DNA from 3 places in the Pollutimonas sp. M17 genome. Region 2 is predicted to be linked to each of the others. Evidence: predicted binding sites of a transcription regulator. Region 2 holds the regulator's gene; each other region holds the start of a gene.

Region 1 (4,199 bases), 1.8 Mb from region 2:
GCGCGAGTACGGCCACCAGCAGCAGTTCCTGCCGGAAGGCGGCTTCATGCCGGAACGCCGCGCCCAGCCCCTGGGCGGAATAGCGCAGGGCATTGACCAGGCGGCCCAGGCCGCCTTTGCTTTTGTACGGTGATTGGTTCGAAGTCATGAGGGCCAGGGTTGCGCAGCGGGGCCGCGTTGGAAGTCGACGCTGCATTATAGGTTTTTTGTTGTTTCGGCTTTGCGCAGGGCGCGCAAATGAAAAAGCCCCCGACGAATCGGAGGCTTTGGACTGCATGCCCGGGCGCATGGCCCGGGCCGGGAAGGCAAGGGCAGTGGCTTAGAAGCCGCCCATGCCGCCCATACCACCCATGCCGCCCATGTCGGGCATTGCGGGGGCGGGCTTGTCTTCCACGATTTCAGCCACGGCGGCTTCGGTCGTGAGCAGCAGGCTGGCAACCGATGCCGCGTTCTGCAGCGCGGTGCGGGTGACCTTGGTGGGGTCCAGCACGCCCTGCTCGACCAGGTCGCCGTACTCGCCGCTAGCGGCGTTGTAGCCGTAGTTGCCCTTGCCGTTGGCCACGTTGTTGACCACAACGCTGGGCTCGTCGCCGGCGTTGGCAACGATGGTGCGCAGCGGAGCTTCGACGGCGCGCAGGACCAGCTTGATGCCGGCTTCCTGATCGACGTTGTCGCCCTTCAGGTTGGCAATGGCAGCCTTGGCGCGGATGAGCGCCACGCCGCCGCCGGGAACGATGCCTTCTTCGACGGCAGCGCGGGTGGCGTGCAGTGCATCTTCCACGCGGGCTTTCTTTTCCTTCATTTCGACTTCGGTGGCCGCACCGACGCGAATCACGGCAACGCCGCCTGCCAGCTTGGCAACGCGCTCTTGCAGTTTTTCACGGTCGTAGTCGGACGTGGCTTCGTCGATCTGCACACGGATTTGCTTGACGCGTGCTTCGATGGACTTGCTGTCGCCAGCGCCGTCGATAACGATGGTGTTTTCCTTGCCGACTTCGATGCGCTTGGCCTGGCCCAGGTCTTCCAGCGTGGCTTTTTCAAGCGACATGCCGGTTTCTTCCGAGATCACGACGCCGCCGGTCAGGATGGCGATGTCTTCCAGCATGGCCTTGCGACGGTCGCCAAAGCCGGGGGCCTTGACGGCGGTGGTCTTCAGGATGCCGCGGATGTTGTTGACAACCAGGGTGGCCAGGGCTTCGCCTTCGACGTCTTCAGCCACGATCAGCAGCGGGCGGCTGGACTTGGCGACTTGCTCCAGCACGGGCAGCAGATCGCGGATGTTGCTGATCTTCTTGTCGAAAATCAGGACATAGGGATCGTCCAGCACGGAAACTTGCTTGTCGGGGTTGTTGATGAAGTAGGGCGACAGGTAGCCGCGGTCGAATTGCATGCCTTCGACGACGTCCAGCTCGTTGTCCAGCGACTTGCCGTCTTCAACGGTGATGACGCCTTCCTTGCCGACCTTGTCCATGGCGTTGGCGATGATTTCGCCGATCGAGGAGTCGCTGTTGGCCGAAATGGAGCCGACCTGGGCGATTTCCTTGCTGGTGGTGCAAGGCTTGGACAGCTTCTTCAGCTCGTCCACGGCAACGGCGACAGCCTTGTCGATGCCGCGCTTCAGGTCCATGGGATTGATGCCGGCGGCAACGTACTTCAGGCCTTCTTCAACGATGGACTGAGCCAGGACGGTAGCGGTGGTGGTGCCGTCGCCAGCATTGTCGGAGGTCTTGGAAGCGACTTCCTTGACCAACTGGGCGCCGATGTTTTCGAATTTGTCTTTCAGTTCGATTTCCTTGGCAACCGACACGCCGTCCTTGGTGACGGTGGGGGCGCCGAAGGAGCGGTCAAGAACGACGTTGCGGCCTTTGGGGCCCAGGGTGGTCTTGACGGCGTTGGCGAGGATGTTTACGCCACGGACGATGCGCACACGTGCGTCGTCGCCAAATAAAACTTGCTTAGCAGCCATTGTAAAATTCCTTGATTGATTCGGGTGCGATTACAGAACCACGGCGAGGATTTCTTCCTCGCGGATGACGAGGACTTCTTCGCCATCGACCTTGACCGTTTGGCCGGCGTATTTGCCGAACAGAACCTTGTCGCCCACTTTCAGGTCAACAGGCTGAACTTTGCCGTCGTCGGACCGTTTGCCGGGACCAACAGCAATGACTTCACCCTGGTCGGGCTTTTCAGCGGCGCTTTCAGGGATGACGATACCCGAGGCAGTTGTGCGCTCGTTGTCCAGACGCTTGACGATCACGCGATCGTGCAAAGGACGCAGTGCCATGGAGGAACTCCTGTTCAATAAATGATTAATCAATAGGCAGAGGGGCGATGTTAGCACTCAACCCCTTCGAGTGCTAATTATAAGGACGATGTCGGGATCTTCAAGAGGGGGGAGATGGGTTGTTGCATTTTGAATCATTTACAGAGAAGGGAGCCATCCGGCTGTCGAATCCCCCGTCCTAAGATTCCAGGTATCAACTTCAAGACGCGGTTGCCCCCGGTATGAGGGGGAGGAGATGCTGGACGCCGCCGATTTTACAAGCGCGAGGACCCAGGGTCAGCGTCGTCACTAGGCAGGCAGAAGGATGCTGGTGGCGAACTGCCACCAGGAATTAACCCGAGTGGGCGCGCTTGCCGGGATTTTTCTTGTGGTGGGTATGCGAGCCACGCTCCTGGCTCACACGTTGGCCGCGGATTTGTGTAACGGTCACGCCCTTGGGAGCGGCGGGACGGGGAGTGCGCTTGCGATCGGCTTCAGTAACGATTTTGTTGCCCATGAAAATCTCTCTAGGTTGGTTAAGCTTGCTATTGTTCCACATTCGCTCGGTTTATTCTTGGCAGCGGAAAACAGGTCTGGGTTAATATAACTAAATACCATAAGCTTATTTCGAATCGAGATATATCTTGCCGGACACCGCAACACTCCACGAATCAGCAGAAGTCCCCACATTGTCTGGACGAGAACAACGCGGCAATATCGCACGTCTTACGATAGCCCAGGCGCTGGCGGGGGCGAACTCCGTGGTCGTCTACGCCACCGGCGCCATCATCGGCCACACGCTTGCGCCGGATAAAACGCTGGCGACCTTGCCGATATCCATTTTCGTGGTGGGCATGGCCGCCTGCATCCTCCCGGCCGGCACGATCGCGCGCCGGTATGGCCGACGCATGGCATTTCTGGCGGGGGCCGGTTGCGGCGTCCTGGTCGGTCTGCTGGCGGCGCTTGCAGTCATGATCGGCTCGTTCTGGCTGTTCTGCCTGGCGACCTTCTTCGGCGGAGCCTACGCCGCCGTGGTGCTCACCTTCCGCTTTGCCGCCGCCGATGGCGTCAGCCCGGCGATGCGGCCACGCGCCTTGTCGTTCGTGATGGGCGGCGGCGTCGTGGCGGGCGTGGTGGGGCCGCAACTGGTCACCTACACCATGTACCTGTGGCCGGCGCACATGTTCGTGGCCACGTTTATCGCGCAGGCGGCCGTGGCCGCGTTGTCCGCCATCGTCCTGCTTGGCGTGAAGCTGCCCAAGCCCAGCGCGGCCGAGATCGCGGGAGGCAGGCCGCTAGGCGTCATCGTGCGCCAGCCTCTCTTTGTCACCGCGGTGATTTGCGGCGCGGTTTCCTACATGCTCATGAATTTCCTGATGACCGCCGCGCCCCTGGCAATGCAGCTGTGCGGCCATTCGCAGGAGAACTCCAATCTGGGGCTGCAGTGGCACGTGATCGCCATGTATGCGCCCAGCTTCTTTACGGGCCGGCTCATCACGCGCTTCGGCGCCGGGCGGGTGGTGACGGCCGGACTGATGCTTACCGGCCTGTCGGCCGCCGTGGGCCTGACGGGGATCGATGTCGCCCACTTCTGGCTCACACTGATCCTGCTCGGCGTCGGCTGGAATTTCGGGTTCATCGGCGCATCCGCACTGGTGCTGGAGTGCCACCGCCCCGAAGAAAAAACGCGTGTCCAGTCATTCAATGACTTCATCGTCTTTGGCACGATGGCCATGGGTTCCTTCGCCTCGGGCGGGTTGCTGGCGGCCTATGACTGGGATATGGTGCTTTGGGTCTCGTTCGCACCGCTCGCCCTGGCGGTGCTTGCGCTGGCATTCGCTTCGTTCAATAACAGGCGGGTTCCGGCGGTGCAGGGGCGCGGCGATTGAACCGCTCCAGGGACCATGCCGCGGCATTGCAGTGGCGGGCGCCTTGC
Region 2 (4,199 bases):
GCGATTCGGACAGGCTGATGTCGAAGCGGCCTCCTTGCATGGCCAGCGTCTGCATGGCCGCGCTCACGCGCTTGCCCAGGTCTTTGCTGGTTTTTTTCCGGGCGGCGCTCAGCTGCGCGGCAAACTGGTGATATTCCGCCCGGGCTGTTTGCTCGCGGGCCTCCAGCGCCGGGATGTCGGCGGCGGTCTGGCTGGCATTCAGCTGGTCTTCCAGGCTTTGTCCGAGGGCGGGGATATCCTCGGGCTCGATCTTGAACTTGCGCGCCAGGTCGAAGATTTCGGAAAGCCTTTGCTCGGCCTGGGCGAGCCGGTCGGGCTCCAGTTCGAGCCTGTCCAGGTAGCTGTTCAGGTCGGATACGGCCTCGGCCGCCGAGATGCGCGCCGACTCGATGGCGTCGTAGATGCCCTGCAAATGGGCGTCGTGGCGCAGCAACTGTTGCAGGGCGTGCCCGGCGGTGTTCAGCGCCTGCTGGGCGGACCCTTCATCGCTATCGAGGGCCGCCAGCGCCTGGGTCGCGCCGTCCAGCAGGGCCTGCGCATGCGCCAGGCGATTGTGGTCGTTGTTGATGGCGTCCCATTCGCCGGGCTGAAGGCCCACACGATTCAGTTCGGACAACTGCCATTCAAGGCGTTCGCGCTCTTCCTGCAGCGTGGCGCTGTTTGCGCGGGCGGCGTCCAATGCTTTCAGGGCATGCTGCCATTGCTGCCAGGCTTGCTGCACCTGGCGGGCCAAAGGCAAATGTCCGCCCTGGGTGTCCAGCAGTTCGCGCTGGCTGGCCGATTTCAGCAGGCTTTGATGCGCATGTTGGCCGTGGATGTCGACCAGGTATTCGCCCAGTTCGCGCAGTTGCCCCAGCGTGACCGGCAGGCCGTTGATGAAGGCGCGGCTGCGGCCCTGGCTGTCGATGACGCGGCGCAGGACCAGGGCGTCGTCGGCGTCGAGTTCCTGTTCGCGCAGCCAGCCGCCCAGCGTGTCGGGAGGATCGAACACGGCCGAGATATCGGCGCGCGCCGCGTTCTCGCGCAGCGCGGAGGCGTCGGCGCGGGCGCCCAGGGCCAGCGAGAGCGCGTCGATGAGTATCGACTTGCCCGCGCCCGTTTCGCCGGAGAAGACCGTGAACCCGGCGTCGAACTGGATTTCGGCCTGCTCGACGATGACAAAATCGCGTATATGCAAAGTACGCAGCATGGGCTATTCGACCTCGTCGGAGGGTTGCGGCATGTGGTTCCAGTACAGCTTGCGTCGCAAGGTGGAGAAGAAGCTGTAGCCGGTGGGGTGGATGAAGCGTACCGTATTCTGTGCCCGGCGCACCTCGATGCGGTCGCCGGCCTGGCAGTCGGACCAGGTCTGCATGTCGAAGTGGACGCTGGCGCCGGACTCTACCCGGCCCAGGGCGGTAACGGTAAGGCTCAGGGTGCCGCTGTCGGGCAGCACGATAGGCCGGTTGGACAGGGTTTGCGGCGCGACCGGAACCAGCAGGATGGCGTTCAGGCGCGAATGGACGATGGGACCGTTGGCCGAGAGCGAATAGGCGGTCGAGCCGGTGGGGGTGGCGATGATCAGACCGTCGGCCCGCTGGCTGTACATGAAGGCGCCGTCGAACTCGACCTTGACTTCGATCATGCCGCCGCGCCCGGCGCGGTTCAGGACGACGTCGTTCAGGGCCACGCCTGAAAAAAGGGTTTGGCCGTCGCGCACCACGCGCCCTTCGAGCAGGACGCGGTCTTCGGCCTCGTAGTTGCCCTGGATGACGCTGGCCAGGGCGTCGTTGGCGCTATGCAGGGGAATGTCGGTGATGAAGCCCAGCCGGCCGTGATTGATGCCGATCAGGGGCACATTGCTGTGCGCCAGCTGGCGGGCCGCGCCCAGCATGGTTCCGTCGCCGCCCATGATGACGGCCAGGTCGGCCTGATTGCCGATTTCCTGGTAAGAGGCTACGGTGTGTTCCCGTATGCCGGTATTCTTGGCCGTATCGGCCTCGATCAGCACTTTGCAGCCGGCGGCGCCCAGCATATCGGCCAGCTTGCGCAAAGGGGCGTCAAGACCGGTGTCCTGATAGCGGCCCACGATTGCAACGTTTTTGAAATGCATAAGGCGAATACCTGCTGGTTTGGTGGAATAATAGGACCCGTTGATTATAGGTTCCCGCGAGCGGGTTGTGGCGCTGGGCAGGACAACCCCGGCCTGAAAGTTTGCATAAAATAGAACCATGGATGACCGAGCGAACGCGCTCCTGAAAGCGCTCATAGAACGATACATAGCCGACGGGCAGCCCGTGGGGTCGCGGACCCTCTCAAAAATGTTCGACCTGTCGCCCGCGACCATACGCAATGTCATGGCCGACCTCGAAGACCTGGGGCTGATCCACAGCCCCCATACGTCGGCCGGCCGGGTGCCCACGCCCAAGGGCTATCGCCTGTTCGTCGACCGCCTGCTGGCGGTGCAGCGCTTCGAAGTGCTGCCGGCCAGCCAGATCCGCCAGATTCTCCCCGCGGCCGAGCCGGGCAGGGCCGTGACGGCCGCCGCGGCCCTGCTGTCCAATCTGTCTCAATTTGCCGGCGTCGTCCTTGCGCCCAAGCGCGCCCAGGTCTTTCGGCAGATAGAATTCATCCGCCTCTCCGAAAAAAGAGTGCTTCTCATCATCGTCACCCCCGATGGCGACGTCCAGAACCGCATCCTGTTCGTGTCGCGCGACTATCTCGAACAGGAACTGCTCGAGGCCAGCAACTTCTTCAATCAGCATTTTGCCGGCATGTCCTTCGAAGAAGTACGCCTTGCCATCGCCGACGAACTGTCCTCGCTGCAAGCGGACATTTCCCGCCTCATGCAAGAGGCCGTCGAGGCCGGCGCCGCCACGGCGGACACCGATGAATCGCTGGTCATTTCCGGCGAAAGCAAATTGCTGGACATTTCCGACATCGCCTCCGACATGGACAGGCTGCGGCGCATGTTCTCCTTGTTTGAAAAGAAAACCGACCTGCTGCAACTGCTGGACGTGTCCAGCCGCGCGCAGGGCGTGCAGATCTATATCGGGGGCGACTCCCAATTGGTTCCTCTGGACGACGTGTCCGTCATTACGGCGCCGTATGGCGTCGATGGAACGGTGGTCGGCACGCTGGGCGTGATCGGCCCCTCGCGCATGGCCTATGAACGTGTCATTCCCATCGTCGATATCACGGCGCGGCTATTGTCCAACGCGCTCAGCCACAACCAGTCCTGACGCGACCGCGCCGCCATGCATGGCGGCGCGGTCGCCGCGGCTTAATTTTCCTGATCCGGGCCTCGATCCACATGTCTTCCTTGTTCTCTTCGCGTTACTTGCCCGAACCCGCCGACCCGCAGGCCTTCAATCCGGATCCGCCGCCCCGCGATCCGGGCCCCGTAGGCGTGCTGCTGATCAATCTGGGCACGCCCGACGAGCCGACGCCGGGGGCGATACGCCGCTATCTGGGCGAGTTCCTGTCCGATCCGCGCGTCATCGAAATTCCGCAATGGATATGGCAGCCCATCTTGCGCGCCTTTATCCTGACGCGCCGGCCTGCCGCGCTGGCGCCGCGCTATAAGGAAATATGGCTGGAGCAGGGTTCGCCGCTGCTGGTCTGGAGCCGGGCGCAGGCGCAGGGGCTGCGGGACAGCCTGGCCGATCAAGGCATCGCGGCGCACGTCGAGCTGGGCATGCGCTACGGAAATCCGTCCATCGCCGATGCGCTTGCCAGGCTGCGCGCCGACGGCTGCCAGCGTATCCTGACTTTGCCCATGTACCCGCAATATGCGGCCAGCACCACGGCGACGGCGGTCGACAGCGTAGCCGCCTGCGCCGCCCGGATGCGCGACCAGCCCGAACTGCGTTTCGTCAAGCGCTATCACGACGATCCGGGCTATATCGACGCGCTGGCGAGACAACTGCGCGACTATTGGGCCGCCAACGGCAAACCCGATCGGCTCCTGCTCAGCTTCCACGGCCTGCCGCGCCGCAGCGTCGAGCAGGGCGACCCCTACTACCGCGATTGCATGGAAACCGCGGGCCTGCTGAAGCAGCGGCTGGGCGCCGACGGCGAACGGTTGCACGTATCCTTTCAAAGCCGCTTTGGCACCGAAAGGTGGCTGGAACCTTATACCGAACCGACCTTGCGCGAATGGGCCAGGCAGGGCATCGGCCAAGTGGACGTGATGTGTCCGGGTTTCCTCGCCGACTGCC
Region 3 (4,199 bases), 950 kb from region 2:
GCTTCCCTTCTGGCGATGACAGGCTCCAGGAGGCGCGCCTGTTCAAGGCCTACTTGAGCAGGCGCCATTCTCCATTTTTCACGACCAGCAGTTCCCGACCGCGCTCATCGAAGCCGCTGTGGTCTTCGGGGCTCATGTTGTAGACGCCCTGCGTGGCGACCAGTTCTCGGGTGTTCTCCAGGGCATCGCGCAGTGCGCTGCGGAATTCCCGGGTGCCCGGCTTGGCCGATTTGGCTGCCTGCGGGATGGCTTTTTCCAGCAGCAGGCCGGCGTCGAACACATTGGCGCCGAATGTGGCCGGCCGTTCGCCGTACATTTTGGTGTAGCGTGCGACGTAGTCTTCGGCGATTTTCTTCGATGGATTGCTGTCGGCGATTTCCGGCAGCACCAGCATCAGGCCGGCGGCCAGTATGGTGCCTTCGACGTCTTTGCCCCCCAGCTTCAGGAATGCGGGCAGCGCGGCGCCATGAGTCTGGTAGATCTGGCCTTTATAGCCCTGCTTGGCCAGCGTCGCCTGCGGCAGGACTGCCGCCGTGCCGGTGCCGGCAATCAGGACGGCATCGGGCTTGGCTGACAAAACCTTCAGCGCCTGGCCCGTGACGGAGCTGTCCGAGCGCTGATAGCGCTCGGTCGCGACGATCTTGATGCCGTTGTCCTGGGCCAGGCCGGTGAATACTTTCAGCCAGTTCTCGCCGTAGGCATCATTGAAGCCGATGAAGCCCGCCGTCTTGACGCCCGCCTTCGCCATGTGGCCGACCAGGGCCTTGGCGATGATGTCGTCGTTCTGGGTGGTCTTGAACACCCACTTCTTTTGCGGCGTCATGGGCAGGACGACGGCCGCCGTCCCCACCGGCGCCAGCATGGGCGTGCCCGATTCAGCCACGAACTGGAGGATGCCCATGGCATTGGGCGAGCCGGTCGGGCCGATGAAGGCGTCGACTTTTTCCTCGCTGATCAGCTTCTTGAAGGCGGTGACCGTCTGGGTCGGATCGCTGGCATCGTCCAGCGATATGTATTCCACCGTTAGGTCGCCGATTTTGGTCGGCAGCAGCGGCACTGTGTTTTTCTGAGGTATGCCCACCATGGCCGTGGGCCCGGTGGCCGAGGTGACCACGCCTATTTTGACCTGCGCGGCGGCGGGCAGGACGCCCGCCAGGGCAAACAGGGCGGCTGAACACGCGAATTTCTTCAAAAGCATGGAAACGGTCTCCGTGGCCCCCGGCGCGGGGGCATGAACAAAGGTAGGGCTTGCAATAGTTCCGCAACAGCGATTTTATAGGCTGGGCGGAACAAAATTCGAACTTTCGGCACGAAAAATGCTCTTATTACCTGTACATAGCTGGTTTTTCGCAAGATTAGCACTCGCGGCGCTGGAGTGCTAATATTAGAAATATGCCTTTTATAGGATCGCTTTATCGATGACTCATGCTTCGCAATCCTTGGCGCTGAGCAACAATCAGCTGGCCATGGCTATCTCCAATCCGGGTGCCTTAGGCACGATTGAAGCCTATATAAGCGCTGTGAATCGTCTGCCCATGCTTACTCAAGAGCAGGAAGTGGCGTTGGGCAAGCGTTTGCGCGATGATTCCGATCTGGATGCCGCCCGGCAACTGATTACCTCCCACTTGCGTCTGGTGGTGTCCATCGCCCGCCAGTACCTAGGCTACGGCCTGGCTCACGCCGACCTCATCCAGGAAGGCAATATCGGGCTCATGAAGGCCGTCAAGCGCTTCGATCCCGATCGCGGCGTACGGCTGGTGTCGTTCGCGGTGCACTGGATCAAGGCCGAAATCCATGAATACATCGTCCGCAACTGGCGGCTGGTGAAGGTGGCCACGACCAAGGCGCAGCGCAAGCTGTTCTTCAACCTGCGCCGCATGCGCCCCGATGGCCAGACGATGGATACCGAGCAGGTCAACGAGATTGCGCGCGAGCTCAACGTCCGTCCCGAAGATGTCAGCGAGATGGAAGTCCGCCTGTCGGGCCGCGAAATGGCGCTCGAAACCTCCGGTGACGACGAGGACGGCTATGCGCCGATTGCCTACCTGTCCGACGAGGGGCGGCAGGAGCCTTCGCGCATTCTCGAGCGCCGCTCTTACGATCATCTTCAGGGCGCGGGCCTGTCCGATGCGCTGGAAGGCCTGGATCCCCGTTCGCGGCGCATCGTCCAGGCCCGCTGGCTGCAGGACGAGGGCGGCGCCACGCTGCACGAATTGGCCGCTGAATTCGGTGTCTCGGCCGAGCGCATCCGCCAGATCGAAACCGCCGCATTCAAGAAGTTGCGCATGGCGCTGGCGGACTAGGCATCCGGCCAGGAAATTTTTTATTACACCTTTCCCGGCCCGTGCCCGAACTTAATCGTCCGGCTTGTGACTAATCTGTATGAACGGCGTATCGCCATCGATGCGCGAGCCGCCGATCATCGTCCGCTTCGGCTTCTCCTCTTCCCCTCCCTTTTGAAGCGGATGTTTATGGGACACTCCAAGTGTCCCATTTTTTATGCCTTGCGCCGGCCGGGGTAAAAAAATCCCGGCGCCCCGAAAAAATCCACCGAAAAAAGCGATATTCTTGAGCTTCTAAAGGGCTGGACGGCGAAAGGATTGCGATCATGCAGATAGGACACCTGGTATTTGGACTGGCCGGCCTGCTCGCGCTGGTGTCCTTCATGCCGCCGGTGGCCGGCCGCCTTCGGCTGCCCTATTCCGTCCTCCTGGCCATTGTGGGCTTCGTTCTTGGCTTGATCATACATGTCCATAGCTGGGCGCCGCTGGTCATGTCCGATTTCCTCGATTCGCTCCAGCATTTCGAGGTGTCGTCGGAGACCTTTCTCTTCGTTTTCCTTCCCATACTGCTTTTCGAAACCGCGCTGGCCTTGAATGTGCGGCGGCTGCTGGACGACATCGGCCCCATTCTGATGATGGCTATCGTGGCCGTCATCGTCTGCACGGTCGCGGTGGGTTTTTCGTTGAGCGCCGCGTCGGACTACGGCCTGGTGGTATGCCTGATGCTGGGCGCCATCGTGGCGACCACCGATCCGGTCGCCGTGGTGGGCGTGTTCCGCGAGGTCGGAGCGCCCAAGCGCCTGACCACGCTGGTGGAAGGCGAGTCGCTGTTCAACGACGCGGCGTCCATTGCCTTGTATTCCGTGTTGCTGACGGTCTTGTACGGCGGCGGCCAGTTGTCCACCGGCAAAGTATTCTATGGCTTCGTGCTCAGCTTCCTGGGTGGCGGCGTGGCGGGCTTCCTCATGGGGCGGCTGGCCAGCGGCCTTTTCATCTGGCTGCGCGGCTGGCCCACCGCCGAGATAACCCTGACCGTCGCCCTGGCCTATCTGACCTTCTACATCTCCGAGCACTATCTGGGCGTTTCCGGCGTGGTCGCCACCGTCATCGCCGGGCTGGTGGTGGGTTCGACCGGACGCACCCGCATGTCGCCGGCGACCTTCGAACAGTTGTCCAGCTCCTGGTCGCAGTTCGGCTTCTGGGCCAATTCCCTGATTTTCGTTTTCGCCGCCATGCTGATACCGCGCATGATCGCCGATATCACATGGATGCAGGTGCTGCTGATCCTGCTGGTGTTCGTCGTGACGCTTGCCGCGCGCGGCGTGATGGTATTCGGCGTGCTACCCCTGCTGGGACTGACGCGATTCGGCACCAAGGTCAGCCGTTCCTATAAAGCGGTGATGTGGTGGGGCGGCCTGCGTGGCGCCGTATCGCTGGCCCTGGCCCTGGCCGTGACCGAGCAGCATAACGTTCCCTACGAAGCGCGCCAGTTCATTGCGGTGGCCACCACAGGCTTCGTGCTGATGACTTTGTTCATCAATGGCACCAGCTTGCGCTTCCTGATACGGCGGCTGCGCCTGAACGAGCTCTCGCCCTTCGAGCGCACGCTGCGCAACCAGGCGGTGGTCGTCGCCCTGGACGACCTGCGCGAGAAAACCGACGAATTGGCGAGCAACGAGCATATCGGGGCCGATGTCCGGCATCGTGTGCATGCGGTCTTCGACGCCACGCTGGCCAGCGTGGACGGCGGCGAGCTGGCGCAGCTGTCCCACGACCAGAAAGTGTCCATGGGGCTGGCCATGATGGCGGCCCGCGAAGAGGAAATGTTCTTCGACACCCTGAAAGCGCAAGTCGTCGATTGGCGTGCGGCGGAGTCGCTGCTGGCCCGGGCCGAGCACATGAGCGACGCCGTAAGGT

What was found. Region 2 encodes HrcA, which represses chaperone genes, less so after heat shock. Its sites were predicted from a motif close to TTAGCACTCNNNNNNNNNGAGTGCTAA; they were not measured.
Region 1: a site for HrcA is predicted at 2,335-2,361, ahead of OEG81_RS03405 (co-chaperone GroES). Genes of this name have one in related genera too.
Region 3: a site for HrcA is predicted at 1,356-1,382, ahead of rpoH (RNA polymerase sigma factor RpoH). Genes of this name have one in related genera too.

Annotation. Positions count from the first base shown of each region.
Region 1 is NZ_CP107548.1:702,227-706,425, forward strand. It holds gene OEG81_RS03395 (diacylglycerol kinase) at 1-148, opposite strand, end outside; gene groL (chaperonin GroEL) at 320-1,966, opposite strand; gene OEG81_RS03405 (co-chaperone GroES) at 1,997-2,284, opposite strand; gene OEG81_RS03410 (hypothetical protein) at 2,616-2,780, opposite strand; gene OEG81_RS03415 (MFS transporter) at 2,953-4,152, shown strand.
Region 2 is NZ_CP107548.1:2,760,791-2,764,989, reverse strand. It holds gene recN (DNA repair protein RecN) at 1-1,189, opposite strand, end outside; gene OEG81_RS13005 (NAD kinase) at 1,193-2,092, opposite strand; gene hrcA (heat-inducible transcriptional repressor HrcA) at 2,211-3,221, shown strand; gene hemH (ferrochelatase) at 3,293-4,199, shown strand, end outside.
Region 3 is NZ_CP107548.1:3,709,221-3,713,419, reverse strand. It holds gene OEG81_RS17365 (ABC transporter substrate-binding protein) at 50-1,198, opposite strand; gene rpoH (RNA polymerase sigma factor RpoH) at 1,419-2,303, shown strand; gene OEG81_RS17355 (cation:proton antiporter) at 2,609-4,199, shown strand, end outside.